4 regions of the Streptomyces sp. NPDC002133 genome follow, and region 2 is predicted to be linked to each of the others. Evidence: riboswitches for the same ligand, from Rfam matches in the RefSeq annotation. Region 2 holds a riboswitch; each other region holds the start of a gene.
The links. A riboswitch is a leader RNA that binds a small molecule or an ion and turns the genes downstream of it on or off. The one in region 2 is predicted to bind cyclic di-AMP.

Region 1: linked by a shared signal. The riboswitch ahead of ABT078_RS15760 (transglycosylase family protein) and the one ahead of ABT078_RS38950 (M23 family metallopeptidase) in region 2 are both predicted to bind cyclic di-AMP.
Region 3: linked by a shared signal. The riboswitch ahead of ABT078_RS39160 (M23 family metallopeptidase) and the one ahead of ABT078_RS38950 (M23 family metallopeptidase) in region 2 are both predicted to bind cyclic di-AMP.
Region 4: linked by a shared signal. The riboswitch ahead of ABT078_RS24705 (M23 family metallopeptidase) and the one ahead of ABT078_RS38950 (M23 family metallopeptidase) in region 2 are both predicted to bind cyclic di-AMP.

Annotation. Positions count from the first base shown of each region.
Region 1 covers NZ_JBEOXF010000012.1:106,476-113,621, forward strand. Annotated here, with positions in the region: gene ABT078_RS15745 (DUF501 domain-containing protein) at 1-35, opposite strand, end outside; gene ABT078_RS15750 (FtsB family cell division protein) at 79-543, opposite strand; gene eno (phosphopyruvate hydratase) at 623-1,909, opposite strand; gene ABT078_RS15760 (transglycosylase family protein) at 2,258-2,920, opposite strand; cyclic di-AMP (ydaO/yuaA leader) riboswitch at 2,924-3,094, opposite strand; gene ABT078_RS15765 (transglycosylase family protein) at 3,354-4,298, opposite strand; gene ABT078_RS15770 (cytochrome P450 family protein) at 4,448-5,713, opposite strand; gene ABT078_RS15775 (nucleoside triphosphate pyrophosphohydrolase) at 5,710-6,711, opposite strand; gene ABT078_RS15780 (DUF427 domain-containing protein) at 6,721-7,146, opposite strand, start outside.
Region 2 covers NZ_JBEOXF010000082.1:21,770-28,915, reverse strand. Annotated here, with positions in the region: gene ABT078_RS38965 (DNA gyrase/topoisomerase IV subunit A) at 1-969, opposite strand, end outside; gene ABT078_RS38960 (M16 family metallopeptidase) at 1,161-2,507, shown strand; gene ABT078_RS38955 (M16 family metallopeptidase) at 2,504-3,892, shown strand; cyclic di-AMP (ydaO/yuaA leader) riboswitch at 4,101-4,264, shown strand; gene ABT078_RS38950 (M23 family metallopeptidase) at 4,278-5,051, shown strand; gene ABT078_RS38945 (GntR family transcriptional regulator) at 5,237-5,920, shown strand; gene ABT078_RS38940 (HPr family phosphocarrier protein) at 6,068-6,349, opposite strand; gene ABT078_RS38935 (bifunctional acetate--CoA ligase family protein/GNAT family N-acetyltransferase) at 6,514-7,146, shown strand, end outside.
Region 3 covers NZ_JBEOXF010000084.1:4,929-12,074, reverse strand. Annotated here, with positions in the region: gene ABT078_RS39180 (helix-turn-helix domain-containing protein) at 1-432, shown strand, start outside; gene ABT078_RS39175 (DUF6126 family protein) at 429-590, shown strand; gene ABT078_RS39170 (tyrosine-protein phosphatase) at 638-1,453, opposite strand; partial or broken gene ABT078_RS39165 (GH36 C-terminal domain-containing protein) at 1,725-2,223, shown strand; cyclic di-AMP (ydaO/yuaA leader) riboswitch at 2,555-2,713, shown strand; gene ABT078_RS39160 (M23 family metallopeptidase) at 2,718-3,710, shown strand; gene ABT078_RS39155 (SGNH/GDSL hydrolase family protein) at 3,886-4,683, shown strand; gene ABT078_RS39150 (carbohydrate kinase family protein) at 5,076-5,993, opposite strand; gene ABT078_RS39145 (TetR/AcrR family transcriptional regulator) at 6,023-6,643, opposite strand; gene ABT078_RS39140 (Glu/Leu/Phe/Val dehydrogenase dimerization domain-containing protein) at 6,835-7,146, opposite strand, start outside.
Region 4 covers NZ_JBEOXF010000028.1:77,257-84,402, reverse strand. Annotated here, with positions in the region: gene ABT078_RS24710 (PrsW family intramembrane metalloprotease) at 1-1,156, shown strand, start outside; gene ABT078_RS24705 (M23 family metallopeptidase) at 1,405-2,463, opposite strand; cyclic di-AMP (ydaO/yuaA leader) riboswitch at 2,475-2,610, opposite strand; gene ABT078_RS24700 (PP2C family protein-serine/threonine phosphatase) at 2,861-4,030, opposite strand; gene ABT078_RS24695 (MerR family transcriptional regulator) at 4,351-5,100, opposite strand; tRNA gene ABT078_RS24690 (tRNA-Met) at 5,224-5,297, opposite strand; gene ABT078_RS24685 (DUF5988 family protein) at 5,482-5,682, opposite strand; gene ABT078_RS24680 (FBP domain-containing protein) at 5,737-6,225, opposite strand; partial or broken gene ABT078_RS24675 (mobilization protein) at 6,571-6,806, opposite strand; gene ABT078_RS24670 (FG-GAP repeat domain-containing protein) at 7,052-7,146, shown strand, end outside.

The DNA of each region.
Region 1 (7,146 bases), on a different contig from region 2:
GGGGTGTGCTCCGTCGTGGGAGGGGGCGTGTCCATATATATGTGTCCGTACGTCTCTTCGTTCGTTTTCGTGACTTCGCTAGCGGCCCGCGTCCGCGTGGTCGACGCCGTCCCACACGTTCGAGTACCAGGGACGGGCGGCGCCGCCCTCCTCGGCTCGGGGCTGCCGGCCGGCCCGCGGGTCGATCATGGTGTAGCCCGTCTCGCCCGGCAGGACCATGTGCAGATGCTCGCGCGCCAGACGCATGATGTACGCGTCGTCCTGCAGCCGCGCCTTCTCGTCGCGCAGCTGCTCCACGCGTGCGCGGGCGGCGGCGGCGAGCCGCTCCTGCTCGGCGATGTCGTTCCGCTGCGACACGTACTGCCGTATCGGGTACGCGAGCGCGACGATCAGCGAGCAGACCACCAGGGCGAGGAAGGCCGCCCGGCCGGTGAGCCGGGAGCGGCGGGCCTGGCGGCGGTTCTGCGAGCGGTAGACGCGGGCGGCGGTCTGCTCGCCGAGCAGCCTCAGTCGGGTCGCGGTGGAGAACCGGTCCCGGGCCATGTGCGCGCCTCCCCTTTACGTACGTACGTCCCCGCACACGGTACGGGACCGGGTGCGGGGACGTACGGAAGCAGGGGTGTCAGCCCTTGAAGCGCGGGAAGGCGCTGCGGCCCGCGTACACCGCCGCGTCGTCGAGGATCTCCTCGATGCGCAGCAGCTGGTTGTACTTGGCGACGCGCTCGGAACGGGCCGGGGCGCCGGTCTTGATCTGGCCGCAGTTGGTGGCGACGGCCAGGTCGGCGATGGTGACGTCCTCGGTCTCGCCGGAGCGGTGGGACATCATGCACTTGAAGCCGTTGCGCTGGGCCAGCTCGACGGCGTCCAGGGTCTCGGTCAGCGAACCGATCTGGTTGACCTTGACCAGCAGCGCGTTCGCGGCGCCGTCCTCGATGCCGCGGGCGAGGCGCTCCGGGTTGGTGACGAACAGGTCGTCGCCGACCAGCTGCACCTTGGCGCCGAGCTTGTCGGTGATGACCTTCCAGCCGGCCCAGTCGTCCTCGAACAGCGGGTCCTCGATCGACACGAGCGGGTACGCGGAGACGAGCTCCTCGTAGTACTCGGTCATCTCGGCGGCGGAGCGCTCCTTGCCCTCGAAGAGGTACTTGCCGTCCTTGTAGAACTCGGAGGCGGCGACGTCGAGCGCGAGGGCGATGTCCTTGCCGGGCGCGTAACCGGCCTGCTTGACGGCCTCGAGGATGAGGTCGAGGGCCTCACGGTTCGATTTCAGGTTCGGGGCGAAGCCGCCCTCGTCACCGAGACCGGTGGAGAGACCGCGCTCCTTCAGGACCTTCTTGAGGGTGTGGTAGACCTCGGTGCCCCAGCGCAGCGCCTCGGAGAAGGACTCCGCGCCGATCGGGGCGATCATGAACTCCTGGATGTCCACGTTGGAGTCGGCGTGCGAGCCGCCGTTCAGGATGTTCATCATCGGCACCGGCAGGAGGTGCGCGTTCGGCCCGCCCAGGTAGCGGAAGAGGGGGAGGTCCGCGGCCTCGGAGGCGGCGTGGGCGACGGCCAGCGAGACGCCGAGGATGGCGTTGGCACCGAGGGACGCCTTGTTGTCGGTGGCGTCCAGGTCGAACATCGCCTGGTCGATCAGGCGCTGCTCGGTGGCGTCGTACCCGACGAGCTCGGGGCCGATCTGCTCGATGACGGCGAGGACGGCCTTCTCCACGCCCTTGCCCTGGTAGCGGTTCTGGTCTCCGTCACGGAGCTCAATGGCCTCGAACGCACCGGTGGAGGCGCCGGAGGGCACGGCAGCACGACCGGTGCTGCCGTCGTCGAGGCCGACCTCGACCTCGACCGTGGGGTTGCCTCGGGAGTCCAGGATTTCCCGGGCTACGACGACGTCGATGGACGGCACGAGCATCTCCTTCTGGGATGTGACGCTAAATGTGACGCATGTGGTGCAGGGTCGCTTCGGCCTTGCGACATGAGCCTATCCGGCCCCGGGGCAGCGGCCGGCCGCTGCCCGCCCCGTGGGACGAAAAAGGGAATGAAACAGACAGAAACCCCGGCCTGGCGGCACCTCCCTTGCCCACAGGGCTACGGGGAACCTACGGGGGAAGGTGCGCCGGGCCGGGGTGGCTGGGGGCGGGGGTGCGTGCGTCCGGTGGTCCACCGGGTCCACCGGGGTACGGGAGCGTGGGGACTACGGGCGTCCCGGGAGTCCGGGTCGGGGAGCCCCGGAGCCGGGATCGGTCCCGGAGCCGGGTCGTCAGCTCAGGTGGAGCTTCTGGCCGGGGTGAATGACGTCCGCGTCGTCGATGACGTCCTTGTTCAGGTCGAACAGCTTCTTCCAGCCGCCCTTGACGTTCTCGGCCCCGGCGATCCCGCTGAGTGTGTCGCCGGCCTTGACCGTGTACTCGCCGTCGCCCTTCTTGACCGGGGCGGCCGCGCGAGCGGAGCGCGTGGTCGGGGCCTCGGAGCGCTTCGGCGCCGGGGCGGGGGTCTCGGACTTGGGCGCGGCGGGCTTCGGGGCGGCCTCGGCGGCGCCACCGGTGTACGCGGCGTTGGACAGGCCCACGCCGCAGTGCGGCCACGCGCCCTTGCCCTGGCCGGCGAGGACCTTCTCGGCGACCGCGATCTGCTGGGACTTCGAGGCCTGGTCGGCGGAGGCGGCATACGCCGTGCCGCCGTACGCGGCCCAGGTGGAGGCCGAGAACTGCAGACCGCCGTAGTAGCCGTTGCCCGTGTTGATGGACCAGTTGCCGCCGGACTCGCACTGGGCGACCGCGTCCCACTCGGAGGCGGTGGCGGCGGACGCCGTACCGGTCACGACGAGCGGCGCGGCTATCGCGGCACCCGTGACACCGGCGAGCGTTACGAGGCGGATCGCCTTGGACGGGCGGCGGTGCGTGCCCTTGCCGGAAAGCAGCATGGAGTTTCCCCTCACCGACGCCTACGAGGTGAGCTGTCGGGTTCGGGCCAAGTGAGTTGCCCGGCCACGCGCGACCATTGCGCGCGGCTTCACCCCGAGCCGTGACCGTCCCTCATGGGGCGGACGCGGCACCTACCTTGGGTCCCCCGCTCCTGCCTACGGCGCTTGACGCGACGACTGTTCCCTTCGACCGACGGCAGGATTCGGCGTGACGGTCGACGGGGCCCGCGGTGGCGAGCGGTTCAGACCGTAAACGCACTTCTCCCCGATGTTCAAAGTCGAACATCGGGGAGAAATCGCCCTTACCCACCCTGGACAGATGTCCGTTTTCGCAGGTGAGAAGCGGGATGACCGGACTTGGCAGCCACAGCACGCCAGTTGACCGGAAGAGACTCATGTCTCACTTGCACAGAAGTGGACATAAGCACCCTAACTACTTCTTCAACTGCTTCTCCTTCAGGCCCAGATCGAGACTCTGGCCAGGGAGGATGAGGTCCGGGTCGGAGCCGACGGTCTCCTGGTTCGCCTCGTACAGAGCGGGCCAGCCGCCGGGCACCTCGTTCGCGTCCGCGATCGCCCACAGGTTGTCGCCGGGGCGGACGGTGTACCCATCTGCCGCAGCAGCGCCGTCTCGTGCCGATGCGTCATCCCGTGAGGCATGTCGACCGGATTCCCGGTCATTGCCCGAATTGCCCGCCTCGCGCTCCTCGGCGGCGGAACCGCGGTGCTTGCCGGAGCCGCTCTCGGCGCCCTCGGTCACGTCCTGGGTGGACGCCGTCGACTCGGGGGTGGCGGACGTCTCGGTGGACGCCCCGCCCGAGGGCTTCCCGGAGGACTGCCCGGACCGGCTGGGCGCAGACGAGGCCGGGGCGGAGGGCGGGGTCGAGGCGTCGGCCCCGTCGCCGAACGACGGAGGGTCCACCTCCTCGTCCGCCGAGCCCGTCGAGTCGCCCTTGGTGTTCACGCCGGGCGTCAGCCCGGGGTCGACCTTTGCCTTGCCGCCGTCGATCGCGAGGCCGGTGATCACGGCGCAGCTCGCCCATGCCGACGGGCCCTGGGCGGCGAGCACCTTCTCGGCGACCGCGATCTGCTGCGAACGGCTGGCGAGGTCGGCGCGCGGCGCGTACGCCGTGCCACCGAACTCCTCCCACGTGTCCTGGGAGAGCTGCAGTCCGCCGTAGTAGCCGTTGCCGAGATCGGCGCTCCACATGCCACCGCTCTCGCAGTCCGCGACGCGGTCCCAGGTGGTGGCGTCGGCGGCGGTGGCGGAGCCCGCGCCCAGCAGCGGGATGGCGATGGCCGAGCCGGTCACTCCTGCGGCGACGACGAGGGCGGGAGCCTGGCGGGGGCGGCGGTGTCGACCGTTCCCGGAGAGCATGCGCGTGACCTTCCGTGTGACTGCAGGGGACCCGTGAGCCCCCAGGGGACCGAGGAGTCCCGCGTTGACGGTGAACGTAGCCGCATTCGAACGTCAGTCACAAGTCGATGCAGCGGAGATCACGTGAAAGTCACAGAGTTGATGATCTGTCAGCTCGTTTGAGAAGTGAACCGAACGGGCAGAGTGCGCAATCCACGCATGATGAGCCCCCCACGCCACCGCAATTCGGACGGATCGACCGCAAGTTGCAAGTCGGGCAGACGGGTCAGCAGCGTCGCCAGCGCGGTCTGCCCCTCCAGGCGGGCGAGCGGCGCACCGAGGCAGTAGTGGATGCCGTGCCCGTACCCGAGGTGCTGGTTGTCCCGGCGCGCAAGGTCGAGGACGTCAGGGCCCGGGAACCGGTCCGGGTCGCGGTCCGCCGCCGCGAGGACGACGAGGACCGGGTCGCCGACGCCGATGTCCTGCCCGCCCAGGGTCAGCGGCTCGGTGGCGAACCGCCATGTGGCCAGCTCCACGGGACCGTCGAAGCGCAGGAGCTCCTCGACGCCGGTCTCGAGGAGCGTGGAGTCGCCGGCGGCGAGGGACGCCTGGAGCCGCGCCCGCTGCTCCGGGTGCCGCAGCAGCGCGTACACACCGTTCCCGATGAGATTGACCGTGGTCTCGAAGCCGGCGAAGAGCAGGATGAAGGCCATGGCGGCGGCCTCGTTCTCGGTGAGGTGCTCGCCGTGGTCGGAGGCCTTGATGAGCCCGGAGATCAGGTCGTCGCCCGGCGCTTCCCGCTTCCGGTGGATCAGCTCGGCCAGATAGCCGCGCATCTTCTTCACCGACCGTGCGACCCCGCCGCGCGGCCCGCCGCCGTGCCGGATCATCATCCCCGCCCAGTCCCGGAAGTCGTCCTGGTCCTCCGGCGGGACGCCGAGCATGTCGCAGATCGCGTAGATGGGCAGCGGGAACGCGAACTCGTGGATGAGGTCGGCCTCTCCCTGGGCCGCGCCGTCCTGTTTCGCGACGATCGTGTCGATCAGCCGGCCCGTCAGCTCCTGTACGCGCGGCGCGAATTCGGCGACCCGGCGCGGCGTGAAGGCCTTCGACACCAGCCGGCGGAGCCGGGTGTGGTCGGGCGGGTCGATGTTCAGCAGATGCGTCATCAGCTCCGCCTTGCGCTCGCCCGGGATGCCCGTCTTGCCCTTCGCGTGCGCCGGCTCGTCGTGATGCGCGGGATTCTTGCTGAGCCGCTGGTCCGCGAGCGCCTGCCGGGCATCGCCGTACCGGGTCACCAGCCAGGCCTCGACCCCGCTGGGCAGCCGGGTCCTGTGCACGGGCGCGTGCTCGCGCAGCCAGGCGTAGGCGGGGTAGGGATCGGTGGCGAACTCCCAGGTGAAGAGTTCGGGAGGTTCGGGTGCGGCGTCGTTCACCCCTCGACGTTAGCCCGGTCCTCGGCGGCCCGGATCGCGTCGCGGTACGCACGTGCCGCAGCCCGCAGCGCGGCCTCCGGGTCGTGCCCGTCGGCCTCGGCCCGAACGGCCATGGCGAGCAGCTCGTACCCGATGCCGCGGTCGCCGCGGTCGCCGTCGCCGGTCGGCAGCTCCACATCGAGCCCGGCCGTCCGGACGCGGCTCGCCAGCTTCGCGGACAGGGCGAGGCCGGGCTGGCCGAGCGGGACGCCGTCGGTCACCGACTCGCGCTGCTTCTCGACAGCCTTCGTGCGCAGCCAGTGGGCCTTGACGTCCTCGGGGCTCTCGGCGTCCGCGTCGCCGAATACGTGCGGGTGGCGGTGGATGAGCTTGTCGACGATCGTCCCGGCCACGTCGTCGATCGAGAACGGCTCGTCCGCATCCTCCTGCGCGATGCGCGCGTGGAAGACGACCTGCAGCAGCACGTCGCCGAGCTCCTCCCGCAGCTCGTCGCGGTCGCCGTCCTCGATGGCCTCGACGAGTTCGTACGCCTCCTCGATGCCGTACTTCGCCAGGCCCTTGTGGGTCTGCTGCGAGGACCATGGGCACTCACGGCGGATCCGGTCCATGACCTGGACGAGATCGAGCAGACGAGCGCCGGGCAGGTCGTACGAGCCGGGCAGCAGCTCCAGGTCGGGCATCTGGACCCGGCCGGAGCCCGCCATGCGGGAGAGGCCGTCGGTGAGGGCCTGATCGCCCTCACCGGCCGCGACAACCACGACGGTCCGGCCTCCCGCGCACGCGTCGACGAGCTCCTGGGCGGAGGGCGCGGCGATCTCCACGCCGACCCCCGCCTCCCTCAGATACGGCAGCTGCGGATGGCCGCCGTCCGCACACAGCACCCGGTCGGCTGCGTGCAGCGTCTGCCACGCGGGCCAGGACAGCAGTCCGGGCGCGACGCGGTGGCTGGCGGTGATCAGGACGATACGGCCGGGCTCGACGGGGGCTTCAGCGTTCACGTCTCGACCTTACGTCGCTCCGCTCCCAGGCCGGTCCGGGCCCCTCTTCGAGGAGAGGGCGGCCGGCTTCGAGAAGAGGGTGACCGGCCGTTCCTGGCGTTCTCCGTCGACGATGACGTCGACGAACTCGTTGTAGAAGGCGACCAGGCCCTTGACGGCATGGACGGCCGGCAGCGGATCGGGATAACTCCAGGCGATGTCGGGCCGTACATCACCGCCGCCCGCCCACGACCAGTACTCGGTCGCCACGCCCTTGTAGGGGCAGCGGGTGTGCGTGCCGGTCGCGGTGAACAGATCGAGACGGACGTCCTCGCGCGCGAAGTAGTAGCGGACCGGCAGCCCCGTCTCGAAGAGCAGTACCGGTCGTCGGGTGTCCGCGACGACCGTGCCCTCGATCTCGACCTGAACATGGCGCGTGCTGGGCAGGGCGTCCAC
Region 2 (7,146 bases):
GATGAAGCCGTTCTTGATCTCGATGACCAGGCGCAGTCCGTGCTCACGGTCCGTGAGGTCCTTGACGTCGGCGATGCCCTGGAGCTTCTTCTGGCCGACGAGGTCCTTGATCTTCGCGATCACCTTCTCCGGGCCGACGGTGAAGGGCAGCTCGGTGACGACGAGCCCCTTGCGGCGCGCCGTCACGTCGTCCACGGTCACCGTGGCGCGGATCTTGAAGGTGCCGCGGCCCGTCTCGTACGCGTCCTTGATTCCGGACAGACCCACGATCCGGCCACCGGTCGGCAGGTCGGGACCCGGCACGTACCGCATCAGGGTTTCGAGATCGGCGCCCGGGTGCCTGATCAGATGGCGGGCGGCGGCGATGACCTCGCCCAGATTGTGCGGCGGCATGTTCGTCGCCATGCCCACCGCGATGCCGGACGCGCCGTTGACCAGCAGATTCGGGAAGGCCGCCGGCAGGGCGACCGGCTCCCGCTCCTGCCCGTCGTAGTTCGGCGCGAAATCGACGGTGTCCTCGTCGATCGACTCGGTCATCAGGCTCGTCGCGTCGGCCATCCGGCACTCGGTGTAACGCATCGCGGCCGGAGGGTCGTCATTGCCCAGCGAGCCGAAGTTGCCATGGCCGTCGACCAGCGGCACCCGCATCGAGAAGGGCTGCGCCATACGCACCAGCGCGTCGTAGATCGACGCGTCGCCGTGCGGGTGGAGCTTGCCCATGACCTCGCCGACGACGCGGGCGCACTTCACGTAGCCGCGGTCGGGGCGCAGGCCCATCTCGTTCATCTGATACACGATCCGGCGGTGCACGGGCTTCATTCCGTCCCGGGCGTCCGGCAGGGCCCGGGAGTAGATCACCGAGTACGCGTACTCGAGGAAGGAGCCCTGCATCTCGTCGACGACGTCGATGTCGAGGATCCTCTCCTCGAAGTCGTCGGGCGGCGGCGTCTTCGTGCTGCGGCGGGCCATCGCTGCTGCGGCTCCTTCACCAACATGAACCATGAATGTGATCTGACGCCGACCATTGTGGACCGTCCCACCGACAGCGCGGACCGCGACCCGGAACACCGGGTGGAAGCTGCGGGAACTTCGCCAGGTCCCGACGCGCTTGCATACAGTGGCAGGACATCCAGCAACGCGATCGAAGGGACCACATGCCCATGGGTCACACGGCCACAGCCCAGGCCGGCTCCGGCGGCCTGACAGCAACCGAGCACCGCCTGGCCAACGGTCTGCGCGTGGTGCTCTCCGAGGACCACCTGACCCCGGTCGCCGCGGTCTGCCTCTGGTACGACGTCGGCTCGCGCCACGAGGTCAAGGGGCGTACGGGCCTGGCTCACCTCTTCGAGCACCTGATGTTCCAGGGCTCCGCGCAGGTGCCGGGAAACGGACACTTCGAGCTGGTCCAGGGAGCCGGCGGCTCGCTCAACGGCACCACCAGCTTCGAGCGCACCAACTACTTCGAGACCATGCCCGCCCACCAGCTGGAGCTCGCGCTCTGGCTGGAGGCCGACCGCATGGGCTCGCTGCTCGCCGCGCTCGACGACGAGTCCATGGAGAACCAGCGGGACGTCGTCAAGAACGAGCGCCGCCAGCGCTACGACAACGTTCCGTACGGTACGGCCTTCGAGAAGCTGACCGCCCTCGCCTACCCGGACGGACACCCCTACCACCACACCCCGATCGGCTCGATGGCCGACCTGGACGCCGCGACGCTGGAGGACGCGCGGAGCTTCTTCCGGACGTACTACGCGCCGAACAACGCGGTGCTGTCGGTCGTCGGCGACATCGACCCGGAGCAGACCCTCGCCTGGATCGAGAAGTACTTCGGCTCCATCCCGATGCACGACGGCAAGCAGCCGCCGCGTGACGGCACCCTGCCCGACATCATCGGCGAGCAGCTGCGCGAGGTCGTGGAGGAGGAGGTTCCGGCCCGCGCCCTGATGGCCGCCTACCGCTTGCCGCAGGACGGCACACGCGAGTGCGACGCCGCCGACCTGGCGCTGACCGTCCTCGGCGGCGGTGAGTCGTCCCGGCTGCACAACCGTCTGGTGCGCCACGACCGCACGGCCGTCGCCGCGGGCTTCGGCCTGCTGCGGCTCGCCGGTGCGCCCTCGCTCGGCTGGCTGGACGTGAAGACGTCCGGCGGGGTCGAGGTGCCCGACATCGAGTCCGCCGTCGACGACGAGCTGGAGCGGTTCGCCGCCGAGGGCCCGACGCCCGAGGAGATGGAGCGCGCCCAGGCACAGCTGGAGCGCGAGTGGCTGGACCGGCTCGGTACGGTCGCGGGCCGCGCCGACGAACTCTGCCGGTACGCCGTGCTGTTCGGCGACCCCCAGCTGGCGCTCAGCGCCGTGTCGCGGGTCCTCGACGTCACCGCCGAGGAGGTCAGGGCCGTCGCCCAGGCCCGGCTGCGCCCGGACAACCGGGCGGTTCTGGTGTACGAGCCCGTCCAGTCCGCCGAGGACACCGAGGACAACGACGACGAGGAGGGGGCGGACCAGTGACCGACGCTGCCGTGACCATGGAATTCCACCCGCAGCCGCAGGCGGGCGAGGCCAGGCCGTGGGCCTTCCCCGCCCCCGAGCGCGGTGTGCTCGACAACGGGCTGACCGTCCTGCGCTGCCACCGCCCCGGCCAGCAGGTCGTGGCCGTCGAGATCTTCCTCGTCGCCCCGCTGGACGCCGAGCCCGAGGGCCTCGACGGTGTAGCCACGATCATGGCCCGGGCGCTCTCCGAGGGCACCGACAAGCACACTGCGGAGGAGTTCGCCGCGGAGCTGGAGCGCTGCGGCGCCACCCTGGACTCGCACGCCGACCACCCCGGCGTCCGCGTCTCCCTCGAGGTGCCGGTCTCCCGCCTCCTCAAGGCGCTCGGCCTGCTCGCCGAGGCCCTGCGTGCGCCGCTCTTCGCCGACAGCGAGGTCGAGCGGCTCGTACGGAACCGGCTGGACGAGATCCCGCACGAGACCGCCAACCCGGCCCGCCGCGCCGCCAAGGAGCTGTCCAAACAGCTCTTCCCGGCGTCCTCCCGGATGTCCCGGCCCCGCCAGGGCAGCGAGGAGACCGTGGAGCGCATCGACTCCGCGGCCGTGCGGGCCTTCTACGAGGGCCATGTCCGGCCCGCGTCCGCCACCGCCGTGATCGTCGGCGACCTCACCGGTGTCGATGTGGATGCCGTGCTCGCCGACACCCTCGGCGCCTGGACCGGTGGCGCGGCCGAGAGCCGTCCCATGCCGTCGATCACCGCCGACGACAGGGGCCGCGTCGTCATCGTCGACCGCCCCGGCGCGGTGCAGACGCAGCTGCTCATCGGCCGTATCGGCCCGGACCGCCACGACCGCGTCTGGCCGGCCCAGGTCCTCGGCACGTACTGCCTGGGCGGCACCCTCACCTCCCGTCTCGACCGCGTCCTGCGCGAGGAGAAGGGGTACACGTACGGCGTGCGGGCCTTCGCCCAGGTCCTGCGCTCCTCCGCCGACGGCACGGGCGCGGCCACGCTCGCCATCAGCGGCTCCGTCGACACCCCGCACACCGGCCCGGCGCTGGACGACCTCTGGAAGGTGCTGCGCACCCTCGCCGCGGAGGGCCTCACCGACGCCGAGCGCGACATCGCCGTGCAGAACCTGGTGGGTGTGGCCCCGCTGAAGTACGAGACCGCCGCGTCGGTCGCGGGCACGCTCGCCGACCAGGTCGAGCAGCACCTGCCGGACGACTACCAGGCGCAGCTGTACACGCGCCTGGCCCGCACCGGCACGGTCGAGGCGACGGCCGCGGTCGTCAACGCCTTCCCGGTGGACAGGCTCGTCACCGTCCTCGTGGGCGACGCGGCCGAGATCGAGGAGCCGGTCAGGGCGCTGGGCATCGGTGAAGTGACTGTTGTCACGGGCTGATTGACCGCCGGTCGGTTCCGGCGCACCCGGAGGGCCCCGTTGGCATCGTGCCAACGGGGCCCTCCCGTATGTCCGTTTTATTGGAGAGGCTGCCTGTCTGGCCTGTGGCATGCACAACAAATCTCCGTGTCCGTTTGGTGATTGAAAGATGTCCGGCTTAGCGTCTTCTGCGCTGTCCGCCGGTTGCACCAGCCGCACCAGCGGCATCGGACAGCCATCGCCGAGTCCCCGTCGGGCGCGAGCCTGGGGAGCCGGGGACCCACATGTCCCCTGGGGTGAATCGGACGCCTTCGCACTCGTGCGGAGGGGCCCGTAGGAGACCTTCCTGCTCCGAACCCGTCAGCTAACCCGGTAGGCGAGAAGGAAGGAAAGGATCAGCCACTACATGGCGTTCACCCGTGCCACCGGGAAGCATCGTGGTCCGAGCCGGCTGACGCGCAAGCGCGCGGGCATCGCCGGAGCCGCTGCCCTCGCCACCACCGGCGTCATCGGAGGCCTCGCCTCCCCGGCGCTCGCCGCCGACACGGAAAGCCCGTCCTTCGAGGACACCGGCCTCACCCAGGCCGTCGCCGCCGGCACCACCCTCGCCGAGCAGATCGACGCCCAGGCCGCGGCCCAGCAGTACGAGGCCGATCTGGCCGCCGCCCGCGCGAAGGCCGAGGCTGAGGCGAAGCGCAAGGCGGAGGCCCGCGTCAAGGCGGCCCGCGAGGCCAAGGAGCGCGCCGCCCGCGAGGCCGAGCGCAAGCGCCTGATGTCCTACACGCTCCCGGTCGCCGCCTCCCACGTCAGCACGGCCTACCAGGCGGGCGGCTCGGTCTGGTCCTCCGGCAGCCACACCGGCGTCGACTTCCATGCCCCGTCCGGCACTCCGGTCGTCGCCGTCGGCATGGGTACGGTCGTGGAGGCCGGCTGGGGCGGTGCGTACGGCAACAACATCGTGATCAAGATGAAGGACGGCACGTACACCCAGTACGGCCACCTGTCGTCGATCGGCGTCTCGGTCGGCCAGACCGTCACCCCGGGCCAGCGGATCGGCCTGTCCGGGTCCACCGGCAACTCGTCCGGCCCGCACCTCCACTTCGAGGCCCGCACGAGCCCCGACTACGGCTCGGACATCGACCCGGTCGCGTATCTGCGCGGCCACGGCGTGAGCGTCTGACGCCCGCCTCCGCAGCCGTGGGCCCCGGCCCGGTCATGGCGACCGGCCGGGGCTTTCGGCGTATTCAGGCCAAAAGATATCCATGGATTCCGGCAGGCCATCGGAAATTCCGGCCGGCTGCAATAGAGTCACCGAACAGACATCGCTCGACTGGGTTTCGCGCGGATTAAAGGCGGAGGTTCGGTATGCGCATTCCTGCGCGCTCGGTATGCACGGCGATCCGCGACGACATCGTCTCCGGTGTCTTCGAGCGCGGCAGCCGGCTCACCGAGGAGCAGTTGGCACGCCGCTACGGCGTCTCCCGGGTCCCGGTGCGCGAAGCGCTGCGGACCCTGGAGTCCGAGGGCTTCGTCGTCACCCGCAGACATGCGGGAGCGTGCGTCGCCGAGCCCACCGAGCAGGAGGCCGCCGACCTGCTGGAGATCCGGATGCTGCTGGAGCCGCTGGGCGCCGCACGGGCCGCGCAGCGGCGCACGGAAGCCCACCTCAAAGTGCTGCGCGGCCTGGTCAGGCTCGGCCAGGAGCGGGCGCGCCGGGGCCAGGGCGAGGATCTGCGGTCGCTCGGAGGCTGGTTCCACGAGACCCTCGCGCAGGCCTCCGGCAGCCCCGGACTCATCGCGCTCCTCACCCAGCTCCGGCACAAGGTCGCCTGGATGTACGCCGTCGAGCAGCCCGCTCGGCCGGTGGAGTCCTGGGCCGAGCACGGTGCGATCGTGGACGCGGTGTCACGCGGCGACGCGGAGCGGGCGCGGGCGCTCACCGCGATGCACGCCGAGCGGATGGCGGGGGCGCACAGGCTGCGCATCACGACGCGCGGGACGGTGAGGACTTCGCAACACGCCGTAAACACGGCGAGCGTCCGCAATTAACAGAAGCGCCGTATACAAAGAGGGGATATTTGAAAGTGGCAGAGCCGCTGACCGAAATTCCCGGTTGCTGCGGCTCCGCCGTTTCTATTTATTTGTCATTCCCTGCCGGGGCGGGTGCAAGGTCCTTTCCCGGGGCGGGACCAGCGGTCAGACGGTCTCGGGGAGCTCCTCGAGACCCTCGGCGACCAGCTTCGCGAGACGGTCGAGCGCGGCGTCCGCGCCGTCCGCGTCCGAGGCGAGGACGATCTCCTGGCCGCCCTCCGCGCCCAGGCCGAGCACCGCGAGCATCGAGGCGGCGTTGACGGGGGTGCCGTCGGCCTTGGCGATCGTCACCGGGACGCCGGAGGCCGTGGCGGCACGGACGAAGATGGAAGCGGGGCGGGCGTGGAGGCCCTCGGCCCAGCCGACAGTGACGCGGCGCTCAGCCATGGTGGTGCCCTTCAAGTCCTAAGCGGTTGTCTAGACCAGTCTCTCATGTGTGGTGCAGTGCTCGGCAACGGCCGTCGGCCGGCGTCCGGGCCACGCGCGGGTGCCCTCAGACTGCACCCGCCTCCCGGGCTTCGCGACCGGTGCCCGAGCCGTACTCTTTCCCCATGCAGACCCCGTCGGATCACGCCTACCCCGACCATTGGGAAGCCGACGTGGTGCTGCGTGACGGTGGCACTGCGCGCATCAGGCCCATCACCACCGAGGACGCCGAGCGGCTCGTCAGCTTCTACGAGCAGGTCTCGGACGAGTCCAAGTACTACCGCTTCTTCGCGCCGTACCCCCGGCTCTCCGCGAAGGACGTGCACCGATTCACGCACCACGACTACGTGGACCGGGTCGGTCTCGCCGCGACGGTGGGCGGCGAGTTCATCGCGACCGTCCGTTTCGACCGGATCGACGCCAACGGGAGGCCGGCGTCCAAGCCCGCCGACGAGGCGGAGGTCGCCTTCCTGGTGCAGGACGCACACCAGGGGAGGGGCGTCGCCTCCGCGCTCCTCGAGCACATTGCAGCGGTCGCGCGGGAGCGGGGAATCAGGCGGTTCGCGGCCGAGGTGCTGCCCGCGAACAACAAGATGATCAAGGTCTTCACGGACGCCGGATACACACAGAAGCGCAGCTTCGAGGAAGGCTCCGTCCATCTGACGCTGGACCTGGAGCCGACGGCCGAGTCGCTCGCCGTGCAGCGCGCCCGTGAACAGCGCGCCGAGGCGCGGTCCGTGCAGCGGCTGCTCGCGCCC
Region 3 (7,146 bases), on a different contig from region 2:
TCGCTGCCCATGCTCCTCGCCCTCGCCAGGGCCTACGGTACGACGGTTTCCGACCTCCTCGGCGAGTCGGCACCGGAGCGCGACGCGATCATCCGGGGCGGCGAGATGGGCCCGGCGGAGGCCGACGGCTGGACGTACCGGCAGGCCGGTGGCCGTGCGCGGGCCATGCAGGCCCTGCGCCTGCGTGTGCCCTACGGGAGCCAGGGCGACCTCGTCCGGGTCCATCCCGGCGAGGAGTGGCTGTACGTGCTCGAAGGCTGGCTGCGGCTCGGCCTCGGCGACACCGTGCACGAGCTCGAACCCGGGGACAGCGCCCATTTCGACTCGCTCACGCCGCACCGGATCGCCGCCGCCACACACGGCGGCGCCGAGCTGCTCTTCGTCCACACCCTGCTGCAGAGCCCCGACCCGCACGCACACCCGCACGCCTGAGGGGACCCGTCAGGCAGGGGAAGACGTCGTCGAGCCGGGAGGCGAACCAGGAGCAGAAGTGCCCCGTCCGGCTGATCGTCCGGCTCTTCGCGTATGTGGTGGCAGGCCACCTCTTCGCGGCCTTCCTCCGTCCGCTGTTCACCGCCGGGGCCGAGTGACCCCGACCGTGGTCGGGAGAGCCGGTCCGGAGACTCGGCCGGGAGACTCAGACCGAGCCGTCCAGCAGCCGCTCGCGCAGGCGCTCGCGCGTCTCGGGCGAGATCCGGAGGCCCTCGGCGAAGTAGCGCTCGGTGCCGCCCCAGGTCTCCTCGATCGTCTCGAGAGCCGCCGCAAGATAGTCGGCCCGGGCATCGAAGAGCGGGCTGAGCAGCTCCATGACCTCGGGCGACATCCCGGCGGGGGAGGTGTCGCTGCGGCGCACCTTGTAGCGGCGGTGGGGGTCGTTGGACTTGAGGTAGTCGGCCTCGACGGCGTCCCGCTCGACGCCCACCGCCAGCAACGAGATGGCGATCGACAGTCCCGCGCGGTCCTTGCCCGCCGCGCAGTGCATCAGTGCCGGGACGCTGTCGTCCGCCAGCGCGTGCAGCACCCCGCTGTGCTCCGCGGTGCGCTCCTTGATGATCATGCGGTAGGAGGCGGACATCCGGTCGGCCGCCTTGCCGTCGGCGAGGATCGACCTGAGCTGTTCGAGGTCGCCGTCGCGGACCATCTTCCAGAACTCGGCGCCGTCGGCAGGGTCGCTGAGCGGGATGTTGACATTCCGCACGCCGGGCAGCTCGACGTCGAGGCCCTCCAGCTTGTGGTCCGCAGCGTTCCGGAAGTCGAAGATCGTGTGGAGCCCGAGCGAGGCGAGGAAGGTGGCGTCGCTCTCGGTGGCGTGCGCGAGGTGACCGCTCCGGAAGAGCCGTCCGTACTGCACGCGTCGCCCGTCCACGGTAGGCAGTCCGCCCACGTCCCTGAAGTTGCGCACGCCTGCGAGCTCGGGTTCGGTCGACGGGGTCTGGGGCAGCTGCTGCGTCACGGGGGCTCCTCCGTGTCTGCGGTCGGCACTGCTCGCCGACGATGGCGCGCTCCCGACCCTACGACATCGATTCCTCAGGCAATCATCTTGGTTGCGGCGCCAAGAGCGTTGCCTCCAGGGACGGTTCCCGCTGATGATGTGTGGGTCTGTGCAGATCTGGGGGGTTGCGGTGATCCAGTCGGTCGGTGAGGGGCGCATCTGGCTTCTGTCCGGGCGTACGTGCAGCTACGCGCTGCACGTCACCGACCGCGGCGAGCTGCTGCATCTGCACTGGGGACCCCGCAGCCCGAATGTGCGGCTCAATGGCGGAATCAGCTCCCTGCGGTTCCGTTTCGTCAACGCGATGGCCGGGGTGCTGGGCGTCGGCGGCGACCTCGCGCGGTGGAGTAGGAGTAGAGGACGAGCTGACCGAGGCCCGCGGCTGGGTGGACCCCTAGTAAGGCTGGGTGGACCCCTCTGAGAAGATCAGGCCGGTCGTGCAGCACGGCGAGCTCCACCGGCTGCGCCCGCCGGAGGGCGGGCTGAGCGCTGTGCAGTACGTGCGCGGCGACGAGGTCGTCGTCCTGGCCTGGCTCGAGGCGCAGAGCCACGGGGAGCGGCCGCCCGCGCTCAGGCTGCGCGGGCTCGACCCGGCGGCGGCTCACGAGTGTCTGGACACGCAGACCGTCCACCGGGGTGCGGTGCTGCTGCATCACGGAAAGGACACGGGGCTGCGCGGTGACCGCGACGCTGTGGTGCTCCGGCTGAGCCGCAGATCCGGCCGGATCTGACCCTTCCGCCCTTACGGGTGCATCGAGTGGGATGCCTACTCAATGTGGCTTCTGTCCGTATTGAGGCCTTTGGTGGAACACGCCCCGGTTGTAAGGGGGATGGGCCTCGTTGCGTGAGCGGGATCATATTCGTGACGTTCTGTTGTCGTGTCCCGCAATCAATTGCCTTTGTCCGCAAGGCAATCAGAGATCCGTAATCGACGGAGGGTGACCGGGAATTCCCTGTTGTCGGAACCCGGGTGAATGCCGGGTTAATGAGATGGCTTGTTCCCGTCGACCGGCTCCCTTAAGTTCGCCGCAATCCGGTCGGACCGCCTAATCCTGCCGCCGACCGGAATACGCACCCACCCCCCACGCGTGGCAGGAGCGGGGGACCCAGGTAGAACGCCGACCGGAGTTCCGGACGGCTAGGGGTCAAGCCGCACACCTCGCGGCCGGGCGTCTCCAGCCCGCACCCGACAGCTCACCTCGTAGGCGCCGGAGAGGAATTCGCCATGCCCAAGGGCAAGCATCGTCGTCCGAGGACCAACCCCATCTCGCGCGGATTCGTCGCCGCGGGCACGGGTGGTGCCGCCATCGCACTCCCCCTGATCGGCGCCGCGGGTGCGCACGCCGCGGACACGTCCGCGCCCACCGTCGCCCCCGAGCGCGTCGCCACCATCGCCCACAAGGCCGCCGCCCCCCAGGCGGCCCAGACGGGGAAGGCGGCCAAGACCTACACGGTCGTGTCCGGTGACTACCTGTCGAAGATCGCCGTGGAGCAGGACGTCCGGGGCGGCTGGAAGAAGCTGTACGCGGACAACCGCGAGACCGTCGGCGAGAACCCGTCGCTCATCCACCCGGGTCTCAAGCTCACGCTCGGCGTCAAGGCCCAGGCGAAGGCTCCGGCCGAGGCCCCCGGCAACGAGAAGGCGAAGGCGAAGGCGTCGAAGGCCGAGGCGCCCGCCAAGGCCGACGCGCGGGCCGAGGCTCCGGCGAAGGCCGAGCGCTCGCAGGCGCGCGCCGAATCCGGATCCGATGCCGCCCAGGCCCCCGCCGCTGCCGCTGCCGCCGCCCCTGCCCCCGCCGCGCAGAGCAACTTCTCCGGCTACTTCGCCCCGGTCGACGCGAGCATGACCACCGCCTACCGCACCGCCGGAGCCATGTGGTCCAGCGGCTACCACACCGGTGTCGACTTCGCAGCCCCCACCGGCACCTCCGTCAAGTCGGTCGGCCCCGGCACCGTCGTCTCGGCCGGCTGGGCCGGCGCGTACGGCAACCAGGTCGTCATCCGGCACGACGACGGCACGTACTCGCAGTACGCCCACCTCTCCCAGCTCTCCATCTCGTCCGGCGAGAGCGTCACCGGCGGGCAGCAGATCGGCCTCTCCGGCTCCACCGGCAACTCCACCGGTCCGCACCTGCACTTCGAGATCCGCACCACCCCGGACTACGGCTCGGACATGGACCCGCTCGCCTACCTGCGCCAGTACGGCGTCTCGATCTGAACCTGACGTAACGTCAGCAGTGTCCGCCGCCCTCCGACCTGACCCGGAGGGCGGCGGGCGTGCATGTGGCCGTATTCCCGCCGAGCGGAAAACTGACCAGGTGGTCTATCTCACGCCCCGTCAACACCTCCCTACGGTGGCGTAGGTCACTTAGCGCCGTGAATGATGTCTCGACGTGGCAGACGATTCGAGATCAACGGAAAACAGAACATTCGGGTCGTACGCGGCGATCGGTGACAGCTTCACCGAGGGCGTCGGGGACCCCGGACCCGAGGGTCAGTTCATGGGCTGGGCGGATCGCTTGGCGGTCCTGCTCGACGACCGCGCACCGGAGCACGCCTTCCGCTACGCCAATCTCGCCGTGCGCGGCCGCCTTCTCGATCAGATCGTGGCGGAACAGGTCCCGCGCGCGAGGGAACTCGCCCCCGACCTGGTGACGTTCTGCGCGGGCGGCAACGACATCATCCGGCCCGGCACCGACCCCGACGACGTCGCCGAGCGCTTCGAACGAGCCGTCGCCGACCTCACCTCGGCCGTCGGCACCGTCATGGTGACCACCGGCTTCGACACCCGCGGTGTGCCCGTGCTACGCCATCTGCGCGGCAAGATCGCCACGTACACCGCGCACGTCCGCGCCATCGCCGACCGCTACGACTGCCCGGTCCTCGACCTCTGGTCGCTCAGGTCCGTCCAGGACAGGCGCGCCTGGGACGACGACCGGCTGCATCTCTCCCCCGAGGGACACACGCGCGTGGCGCTCCGCGCCGCCCAGGTCCTCGGGTTCTCCGTCCCCGTCGACCCGGATCAGCCATGGCCCTCGCTGCCGCCGCGCGGCACGCTCGAGGTCCGGCGCGACGACATCCACTGGGCGCGCGAGTACCTCGTCCCGTGGATCGGCAGGCGGCTGCGGGGCGAGTCCTCCGGTGATCACGTGGAGCCGAAGCGTCCGGATCTGCTTCCACTGTCAACTTGACCCGGCCCTGAAAGGGACCGGGCTTGGAGGTAGTGCCCAACTGGCTGCTGGGTGGGCTCCTCCGTCCACTCGCCGACAGCGCGGCAGCCTGGTCGGCCTCCGGCATCAGCTTCACCTGCGTCACGAGCTTCACGAGCGCGATCGTATCCATCCATGTCCCCGCGCTGGGGGGGCAAACCCCTATGTCCGCAGGGGCCGTACGGTCGTCTACACCCATCGAGAACCAGAAGCGTCCCGGCCAAGGTCGACGGCGCGGGCCGTTCACCGACGGGATCCTTCGACGCTGCGAAGAGATCATGCGCGACCGGGGGGAATCGCTAGATCATGCGCACCGCGAAGGAGGGTGTCGCCTGGACCTTCGGGCTCGACGCGTCGGTGTACGAACTGCTGCGTCAGACCTGAGCCGCGGCCAGTTCCTCGGGGCGGATCAGCGCCGAGCTGCCCCGGCCCGTACAGGCGTGGGCCCCGGCCACCGCGCCCAGCCGGGCACAGTCCGCAGCGGGACGGCCGGCCAGCCGCCCGTAGAGGAAGCCGCACACATACGCGTCCCCGGCGCCGTTGGAGTCCACCACCGGCGCGGGCGGCGCCACGGCCGGGACCGGACGTGGTGTGCGGCCGCCCTCGCGGGTCATCACATACGAGCCGCCGGCTCCGGCCGTCGCGACCACGGTGTCCGCCCGCCCTTCGCGCAGGATCTCCCGCATCACCGACGCGATCCGCTCACCGGCCCCCGCCGCGCTGAGGAAGACCACGTCGGAGCGGAGTGCGAACTCCTTGTGGTAGTCGTCCACTCCGTCCCAGTCGTGGAGGTCGGTGGAGACGGGAACACCGAGTTCGGCGATGTCGTCGTAGAGAAAACGGGCGAAGTTCATGATCGACAGATGTACGTGCCGGGCCCGTCGCAGATGCGGCAGGTAGAAGTCGCGCGGCATACGCAGATCCACGGCGTCACGCGCGTCGTAGAAGGACATCCTGCGGCCCGCCGAGTCGACCAGGTTCACCGCACGTCGCGTACCGGCGGGAGAGACCAGGTGCGCGAAGTCCACACCGCCCTCCGCGAGTCGTTCGCGGACCTGCAGGCCCGGTGCGTCGTCTCCGATGAAGTCCAGGAATCTGACGTCGAGTCCGAGGGAGCGGCAGCCGAGGGCCACGTTCCCTCCCGTGTGCCCCGGCCACTCCGTGATCGGGGGTACCCCGACCGAGTCCGCGAGCGGGACCGGCAGCGAGTCGACGCGGACGACCGTGTCGACCCCGCTGCCGCCGATCACCAGGACGTCAAGTTCCGGCCGGTCCTCGTGTTGCGCGGACACCGCTTCCCCTCCCATGAGCCTTCGGTGCGCTACGCACTCTGTCGTGTCAGCGCTTGGCGGTCGAGCCCCAGTTCACGGGCGAGGGCCTCGTCCGTCCACTCCAGCATCGCGGCGCGGCTGAGCGACCCCGCGTACGACGTCATCTGCACCGCGAGACCGTCCAGCAGAGCCGTCAGCCGCCACGCCGCAGACCCAGGGTCGGCGCAGCGGAACTCGCCGGCGGTCGCGCCCTCCGCGATGACCGCGGTCAGCTCGGCCTTCCACTGCTGGTCGAGATCGCGAGCCACTTCGCGCAGGGCCGGTTCGCGCAGCGACGCCGCCCAGCCCTCGATCCACAGGCGCCAGCCTTTCGCCTGACCCGTCGGGGCGTACCAGCGGACGGCGGCGCGCAGACGGCGTACCGCGGATGTCCGACGACCGAGGATCTTGCGCAGATGGGCCAGGTCGCCCTCCGCGGCATAGCCGAAGGCGGCGGCGACGAGCCGCTCCTTGGTCGAGAAGTGGTACAGCACCAGGGCGTTGCTCACCCCGAGTGCGGAGGCGACATCGGCGATCCGCACGGCGGCCACGCCCCGCGCCTCGATCTGCTCCACGGCGGCCCGCAGCAGCTCTTCCTGTCGCTCCGCCACGCTCAACCGGACTCTCGTCACCCGGTCACCCTACACACGGGTGTGCGAGCTCCATGAGCCGTCGGTCGGTCCCACGGCCCGCCACCACCGCCAGGCCGACGGGCAGTCCCGCCACCGAGATCCGGGGCAGCACGAGGCACGGGAGCCCTGCCGCGCTCACCGGACACGTGAGGCGGAAGGAGGCGTCGCGGAGGGCGGCGGCGGTCGCCGGCCTACCTGTACCAGCCGAAGCGTTCCGCGATCACCGGCAGCCGGTCGGCGACGATTGCGTGCGCGGCGGAGCGCGGCGTCGTGCCGTCGGCCTGGGCGCGTGCGAGCATCTGGCCGACCAGGGCGCGCATCGAGCGGCGCGTGTACGCGAACGCCTCCTCCGCGTCGGCACCGATGTCGCCGAAGAGCGTCCACCACCACCAGGCGTTGGTACCGGAGTTCACGACGACGTCCGGCAGGACGGTGATCCCGCGCCGGGCGAGCAGCTCCTCCGCGTCGGGCAGGACCGGCATGTTGGCCGCTTCGACGATCCA
Region 4 (7,146 bases), on a different contig from region 2:
CCTCGCGCTCGTGCGCGAGCAGACCGGCACCGAGGGCTTTCTGGTGGGCCTCGGCCTCGCCGTGCTGCCGGTCCCGCTGCTGATGGCGGCGTTCCGCTGGCTGGACCGCGTCGAGCCGGGCCCGTGGCGGAACCTCATCTTCGCCTTTGCCTGGGGGGCCTGCGCCGCCGCGCTCGTGGCGATCATCGCGAACTCGTTCGCGACCCAGTGGATAGCGACCGCGACGGCCGATCCGACATCAGCGGACACGATCGGCGCGACCGTCATCGCCCCGATCGTGGAGGAGAGCGCCAAGGCGGCCGCCGTCCTGCTCGTCTTCCTCTTCCGGCGCCGGGACTTCACGGGGATCGTCGACGGGGTCGTCGTGGCCGGATTCACCGCGACCGGCTTCGCCTTCACCGAGAACATCCTCTATCTCGGCAACGCGTTCGGCGAGGACCAGGAGTTCGGCCACTCAGGCTTCGCGTCCGTCACCGCGGCGACCTTCTTCGTACGGATCGTGATGTCGCCGTTCGCCCATCCGCTCTTCACCGTGCTGACCGGCATCGGCTTCGGCTTCGCGGCGATCACGGCACGGCGGCGGAGGTTCCGCAGGACCGCGCTGCCGCTGCTCGGCCTTGCGCTGGCGATGGGCATGCATGCGCTGTGGAACGGCTCGGGGGTGTTCGGCCCGTGGGGTTTCTACGCGGTGTACGCGGCGTTCATGGTCCCGGCCTTCGGGCTGCTGACCTGGCTGGCGGTCTGGACCCGGCAGCGTGAGCTCCGCACCGTCGCGGCCCAGCTCCCCGCGTACGCCGCGGCGGGCTGGCTCTCCCCCGCCGAGCCGCTCGCCCTGTCCTCCATGCGGGCGCGCACGATGGCCCGCGACATGGCGGGCCGCACCCACGGCCCCGCGGCCGCCCGCGCCGTGTCCGAGTACGAGGCCTTCGCGACCTCCCTCGCGTTCCTGCGCCACCGCGCCCACCGAGGCACGGCGGGCCCGGACTTCGTCGCCCGCGAGCAGGAACTGCTCCACCACCTCTGGCAGCGCAAGCACATCGCGTCCCCGGCCCTGACGTACGCCGCCCAGGCGTCGGGCAGGGTCTTGCTTCCGGCTCCGGCCCCGGCTCCGGCGCCGTACCGGGACTACGGGGGCTACAACCCGTACCGGGGATAGGCCGACAGCCCTGACGTCGGGGGGGTGCCGCCAGGGCTGCCGGGGTCGTACGAGCGCGAGGAAACGCCCGGAACGGACGCCCGGAATCGGGCGAAGCGATATGAGCGTGAAAAGCGACGTGCAGCGTGATCGTGGACGCGAACGCCAACGTCGGGAGTCGTACGACGCATCGGGGCATCGGGGCTTCGGCGCATCACGAACCGCCGAAGCACCGAAGCATCAAGCCGCCGAACCGCCGAAGCGGTGAGTCAGATGCTCAGGCCCTTGTCGCGCAGCCACGCCGACGGGTCGATCCCGGTGCCGCCCGCGGTGTGCACCTCGAGGTGCAGATGCGGTCCGGTGACATTGCCGGTCGCGCCGACACGGCCGATCGTCTCGCCGGTGGTGACCGTCTGTCCGGCGGACACGGTCATCGAGGACAGATGCGCGTACCAGATCTCGGTGCCGTCCTCGAGCTCCAGCACCACGCGGTAGCCGTAGGATCCGGACCAGCCCGCCGACTTGACGGTGCCTCCGTGCACGGCCTTCGCCGGCGTACCCGTGGGCGCCGCGAAGTCGAGGCCGGTGTGGTAGCCGGAGGACCACATCGAGCCGGCCTGGCCGAAGGTCGAGGTGATCGTGTAAGAGGACGTCGGCAGGGAGTAGCTCGCGGCGAGCTTGGCGAGCCGCTCGGCCTCCGCCTTGCGCGCCGCCTCCTCCTCGGCCAGCCGCTTCGCCTCCGCGGCCGCGGCCTCGGCCTCGGTCTGCTGGGCCTTCGCCTCGGCGGCCGCCTTCTCGGCGGCGGCCTTCTCCGCGGCGGCCTTCGCCTCGGCGTCGGCCTCGGCCTGCTGCTGCTCGGCCTGCTGGAGGATGCGGGCGCGAAGCGCCTCGCCCGCGCCGGCCGCGTTCTCCCCGCCGTCCGTGGCCGACGCCGTGTCGGCGACGGAGAGCGCGGTGAGCGGCGCCGCGTTCCCGTTGCCGTCCTGCTCGTCGGACCCGTCCGACATCAGGGAGCCCACGCCCGGCAGCGACTTGGCGTCCGGGAGGTTGTCCGTGATGGTGTCGGGCAGGGATATGGAGACGGCGGGCTTGTCCTGCGCGGTGGCCATGCCGCCGGCGCCGACCGCGGCGATGACGCCGACCCCGAGGACGGTGGAGCTCCGGGCGAGCCCGTTGCGCTGCTTGACGACGCGGTGCCTGCCTCGGACCGGGCGGACGGACTCCTCGGTCGGGTTCCACTCCTCCGCGCCGGCCGTGGGGACCCACTCGCCGGCGGGGAACCATTCGGTGGTGGGAGGCTCTTGGAGGGCAGGCTCGTTGGACGCCACGGAGGCGTGCTCCTTTCCTTCCTTCTCGCCTACCGGGTTAGCTGACGGGTTCGGAGCAGGAAGGTCTCCTACGAGCACCATAAAGTGCCCGATTCACCCCAATTGGTGGTTCCCCGGTTCCCTTGCGGAATTCGGCGCGTGCGCGCGGTGCCGTCTCTTGCGACGGCTGGGACGACCGCGCTGCGTTATCGAACGTTAATAGACACCGGGGCGGTATTCCAAGCCGTTCCCACTGATCGTTAACGACTTTGGCCTGGACTTTCCGGGCACAAGAGGGGGGAAACGGGCGAGTTGACCTCCCCTCACCTACCCCCCAGTTTCTGACGGTGCATCAAATGTTATGCGGAGGGCTTCCTTTCGATCACGCTCCGTCGCGACAGGAGGAGCCGTGGGCGATTCAGGGAACCACCGGCATCGTGCGGCGCCGCTCCGGCTGCCGCTCCCCCGGTCGGCTGACCGCCAGCAGCGCCATGTCGTCCGTCGACCCGTCGTTCGTGTGCCGCTGCACGTCGGCGACGACCGCGTCCAGCAGTTCCTCGGGGCCGGGGAAGATTCGACCGCTCAGCCGTTCGCGTGGGTCGTAGAAGGTGCCGTGCTCGTCACGCGCCTCGGACAGCCCGTCCGTGTAGAGCAGCAGCGTGGCCCCGGCCGGGAGCGCCGCCTCGTCCACCCGGTCCGGCCAGGTGCCGACATCGCCCATGCCGAGGGGCAGCGCGGGCTCGCTCGGCTCCAGCACGTCCAGCACGCCGTCCGCGTGCAGCACGAGCGGCGGCGGATGGCCCCGGTTGACCACCCGCACCCGTCCGACGCCGCGCGGGATCTCGGCGAGCAGGGCCGTGGTGAACCCCTCGAACACGTCGGGCTCCGAGCGCCGCGTGCCACCTCTCTTCAGCGCCCGCTCCAGCCGCTGCGCAACCCCCTCCAGGGTGGGCTCCTGCTCGGCCGCCTCCCGGAACGCACCGAGCACGACGGCCACCTCCTCGACCGCGTTCAGCCCTTTCCCCCGTACGTCCCCGACCACCAGCCGCACCCCGTACGGAGTGTCCTGCACGGCGAACAGGTCGCCGCCGATGAACGCGTCCGCCTGCGCCGCCTCGTACCGCGCGGCGATCTGCAGATCGCCGATCCGCGCGGCGGGCGAGGGCAGCACGGCCCGCTGGGCGGCCTCCGCGACGACGCGCGCGGAGGCGAGTCGCGCGCTGCCGCGACGTACGACCTGGTTGATGAAGAGGGCCATCACGGCGACGGTGAGCACGGTCAGCATCTCGGTCACCGACGGGATCTCGGTGAACGTGCCGTTGTACACCTGCAGCCCCGCTTCCGCCGCGAGGGCGCCGACGCCGACCAGCAGGGTGTACAGCGGGGAGAAGAAGGGCGCGGCCACCAGCGGAGATGCGGCGAAGAGCGGCGATGCGGTGTACGACGCCGGGGTGGCCACATCGAAGAAAATCCCGCCCACGATCAGCAGCACGGGCAGCACCTGGGCGATCCGGCGGCCGCCGTCCCGGCGCGGCGCGGCGCCGTCATCGCCGATGCCGTCGTCGCTGTCGCCTGTTCGCTGCCCCACCGATGGTCTCCTGCCCGGTCCGCCCACGGTGCGGACCTACCGTGCCCCACCCAGGCTGGCCGGAGCCGCGCAGCGCAGCGAATCGCCGTCGGCCAACCGGGCTAGCTCCCGGGTCTGCGTCCGGTGCCACGTCGACCGATCGGGCGGTCCGGGCCGCCGGTCACCAGGGGGCCCTCCTGGTGACCTCGGGAACAACGGGTCTCGGTCGGGCGCGGTCGTCGTCCGCCGTCACCCGTCGTGGCCCGCTGTGGCCCTTCGCGGGCCTCCGTGGGCCGTCGTGGGCCGTCGTGGGCCTCCGCGGCAGCCCGCGCCGGTCGTTGTCAGTCGTCGCCGAGGTTGCGCTCCGCGTACACCTTGATCGCGTCGCGAACGAACGCCGCCGCGCCCTCGCCGTGCCGGTCGTAGTTCGCCGCGAAGCGCGGGTCGGCGACGTACATCTCGCCGAGCCCGATGACGTACGACTTCGTCGGCGTGACCGTCACCGACAGCCACTCGACATGCCGCTGCGCGATCGCCTGCACCTCGTCGCTGTCCGCTGCGAGCCCGTCCTTGAGCGCCTGGCCGAAGTCACGGGCGATCCCGGCCTGCCGGTCCTGGAAGGCCTGCTTCTCCTGGGCGCTGAGCGAACGCCACCAGCGGTCGCCCCTCTCGTATGCATCCCGGCCCCAGCGCTCGGTGACCTCCTCCTCGTACTGGGTGTGGTCGAAGCCGTCGAAGACTTCTTCCGCCATGAGTTCCTCTCCTCTCTCCGTGCGGTCGAGAGTGGTCCGCACCGAGGCGATCTGCCGCCCGATGCGCTCCCGCTCCTGCTCCAGCAACCTCAGATGGGTGCGCAGGGCGGCGGCCGTGTCCCGCTGTCCTTCCAGGACCTGCGCGATCGCCGGCAGCCCGAGCCCCAGCTCGCGGAGCAGCAGAATGCGCTGCAGCCGGATCAGGGCGTCCTGGTCGTAGTAGCGGTAGCCGTTGCTGCCGATTCGGCTCGGCACGAGCAGCCCCAGCTCCCCGTAGTGCCTGAGCGTGCGGCTCGTCGTACCGGCTTTCCTGGCGATTTCCTGGATCGACCACTCCATGCCCTTCACGCTAGAACTTGACGTTGCGTAAAGGTCAAGCGGCGAGCGGGCTGGGCCCGGCGCGGCCGGACCCAGACGCACCGAAGGCCCGGATCCATCAGGATCCGGGCCTTCGGCCTTGAGTAGCGGGGACAGGATTTGAACCTGCGACCTCTGGGTTATGAGCCCAGCGAGCTACCGAGCTGCTCCACCCCGCGTCGGTGAACACCACCTTACGCCATCAGGAGCAAGATCCACTCCATTTACGGTCGCGGGGTGCCGCGGGCGGCTCCTGTGCGGCTGCCGGGCAGTTCCGGACGACCCCCATCACACCGGCAGGGCCCGGCCTGTACCGGGCGTCCGACCGGGTCCCTCACGTCCACGTCCCGCGGGCCGCGGGGCCTACTCGGCGACTTCCGTGCGCTCCCACCATTCGTACACGGGCAGCCGCCCCTCCGGGCTGTCCTCATGGCGCGACGTGACCTTGAAGTGCTCGTACCCGCCGCGGTGCGGAATCTTCAGCTCCTGTCCGGGAGGGGTGATCGGCACGATCTGTCCTGACAGATCCTCCGGGCCACCCTCCAGGAGTGCCTTGCTAGTCATAAGTCCAGTTTTCCCGCGACTGGCACCCGATGCACCTTGTCGGATCACGTCGGGTCACAGCCGATCGAGGAACGCATGGAGATTCCCCCTGGTGCGCTCGATCTGCTCCTCCACCGTGAGCGACTCCTGGAGGCGCCCGCCGGGCACCGACTGCTTCTTGCTGCGTACGTAGAGGGAGCAGTCGAGGTCGGTGCACATGTAGATGCCGACGGAGTTCCCGTCGCGGCCCGCCTGGCCGGTCCTGCGGGCGGTCATGAGCGAGACGCCGCCTCCCGGGTGGGTCGTCAGACACAGGGAGCACATGCTGCGGTGCAGATAGCCGCGCTGCCGGGACGGGAAGCGCAGGGACACCCCGACGATTCGGCCGTCCCGCTCGGCGACGACATAGCTCCGGTCGGGCGCGGCGGGATCACGCCACCCCAGGAAGTCGAGGTCGTCCCAGGGCTGCTCGGCGAGATCGCGCGGGACGGCCAGCCGCTTGGCCTCACCCTTCGAGCAGTTGACGAACGATGCGCGGATGTCCTGTTCGGTCAGTGCCTTCATGCCTCCGACGCTAAGCTTCCCTAAAGGCATTAGGCAAATAATTAATGCGTCTAGGCACAGACAGCGCCCGCTCCTCATGTCGGCTCGCGCCGGCCTGACGGGGGCGACCGCACAGGGTGATTCCCGGGATCGCCGAATTCGCCCGCGGCGGGCTGCCCGCGCCGACCGCCATGGACGACGGCAACGAGTGGGTCGACGGCTTCTGCCGGCTCTACTGCGCACGGCAAGCCCCGCGTCGGTTCGCGACATCTGTCGACGGTGCCGGCGGTTGTCATTGCCGAGGACGATGGGCAGCTTCGAGCGCTGATCGTCTCGGGTCGGCCGAGCGTGGATGCGGACCGCGATGGTCGAGCGTCGGCGGGCGGCCTCGGCGCGGGGGTTGGCGGCGGGGCTTCGGCCGGCGTGGTGGATGGGGGTGATCAGGACCGGGCGGGATGGCGCGCTGTGGTCGGTTCGCGCTGGGCGGCGGCTTGCTGGAGGAGCTGGTGGGGTTGGTGACCGCGGGCTTCGGCGTCGGCGAGTGCGGTGGTGAGGGCGGGCCAGGCGGGGTCGGTGAGGATGCGAGGTCGAGGTCGAGGGACTCGTCCGGCCTGTGGTTCCTACGGATTCGGCATCCGACAGCCGGCACTTCGCCACTGGTCACGGTGAGGGTGCTCACGTGGTGGTCACGATTGGAGCCAGGGCTGGATGGCCGTCCCTGGCGCCGGTGTTACTCTCCCCCCACCGCATGGGGGGTTGGTCCAGGGGGTTCACCACTTCACAGTGTCGACCGCGGCAGATCGTGCCGCGTCCTCTCCATGCGTCCGTCACATCCATGGAGACACCAGTGAGTCACCACACTCAGCCCCGGCGGACCACCGTACGCCGGGTTCTCGGCAGCGCACTCGTACCTGTCCTCGGGCTCGGTATCGCCGCGACCGG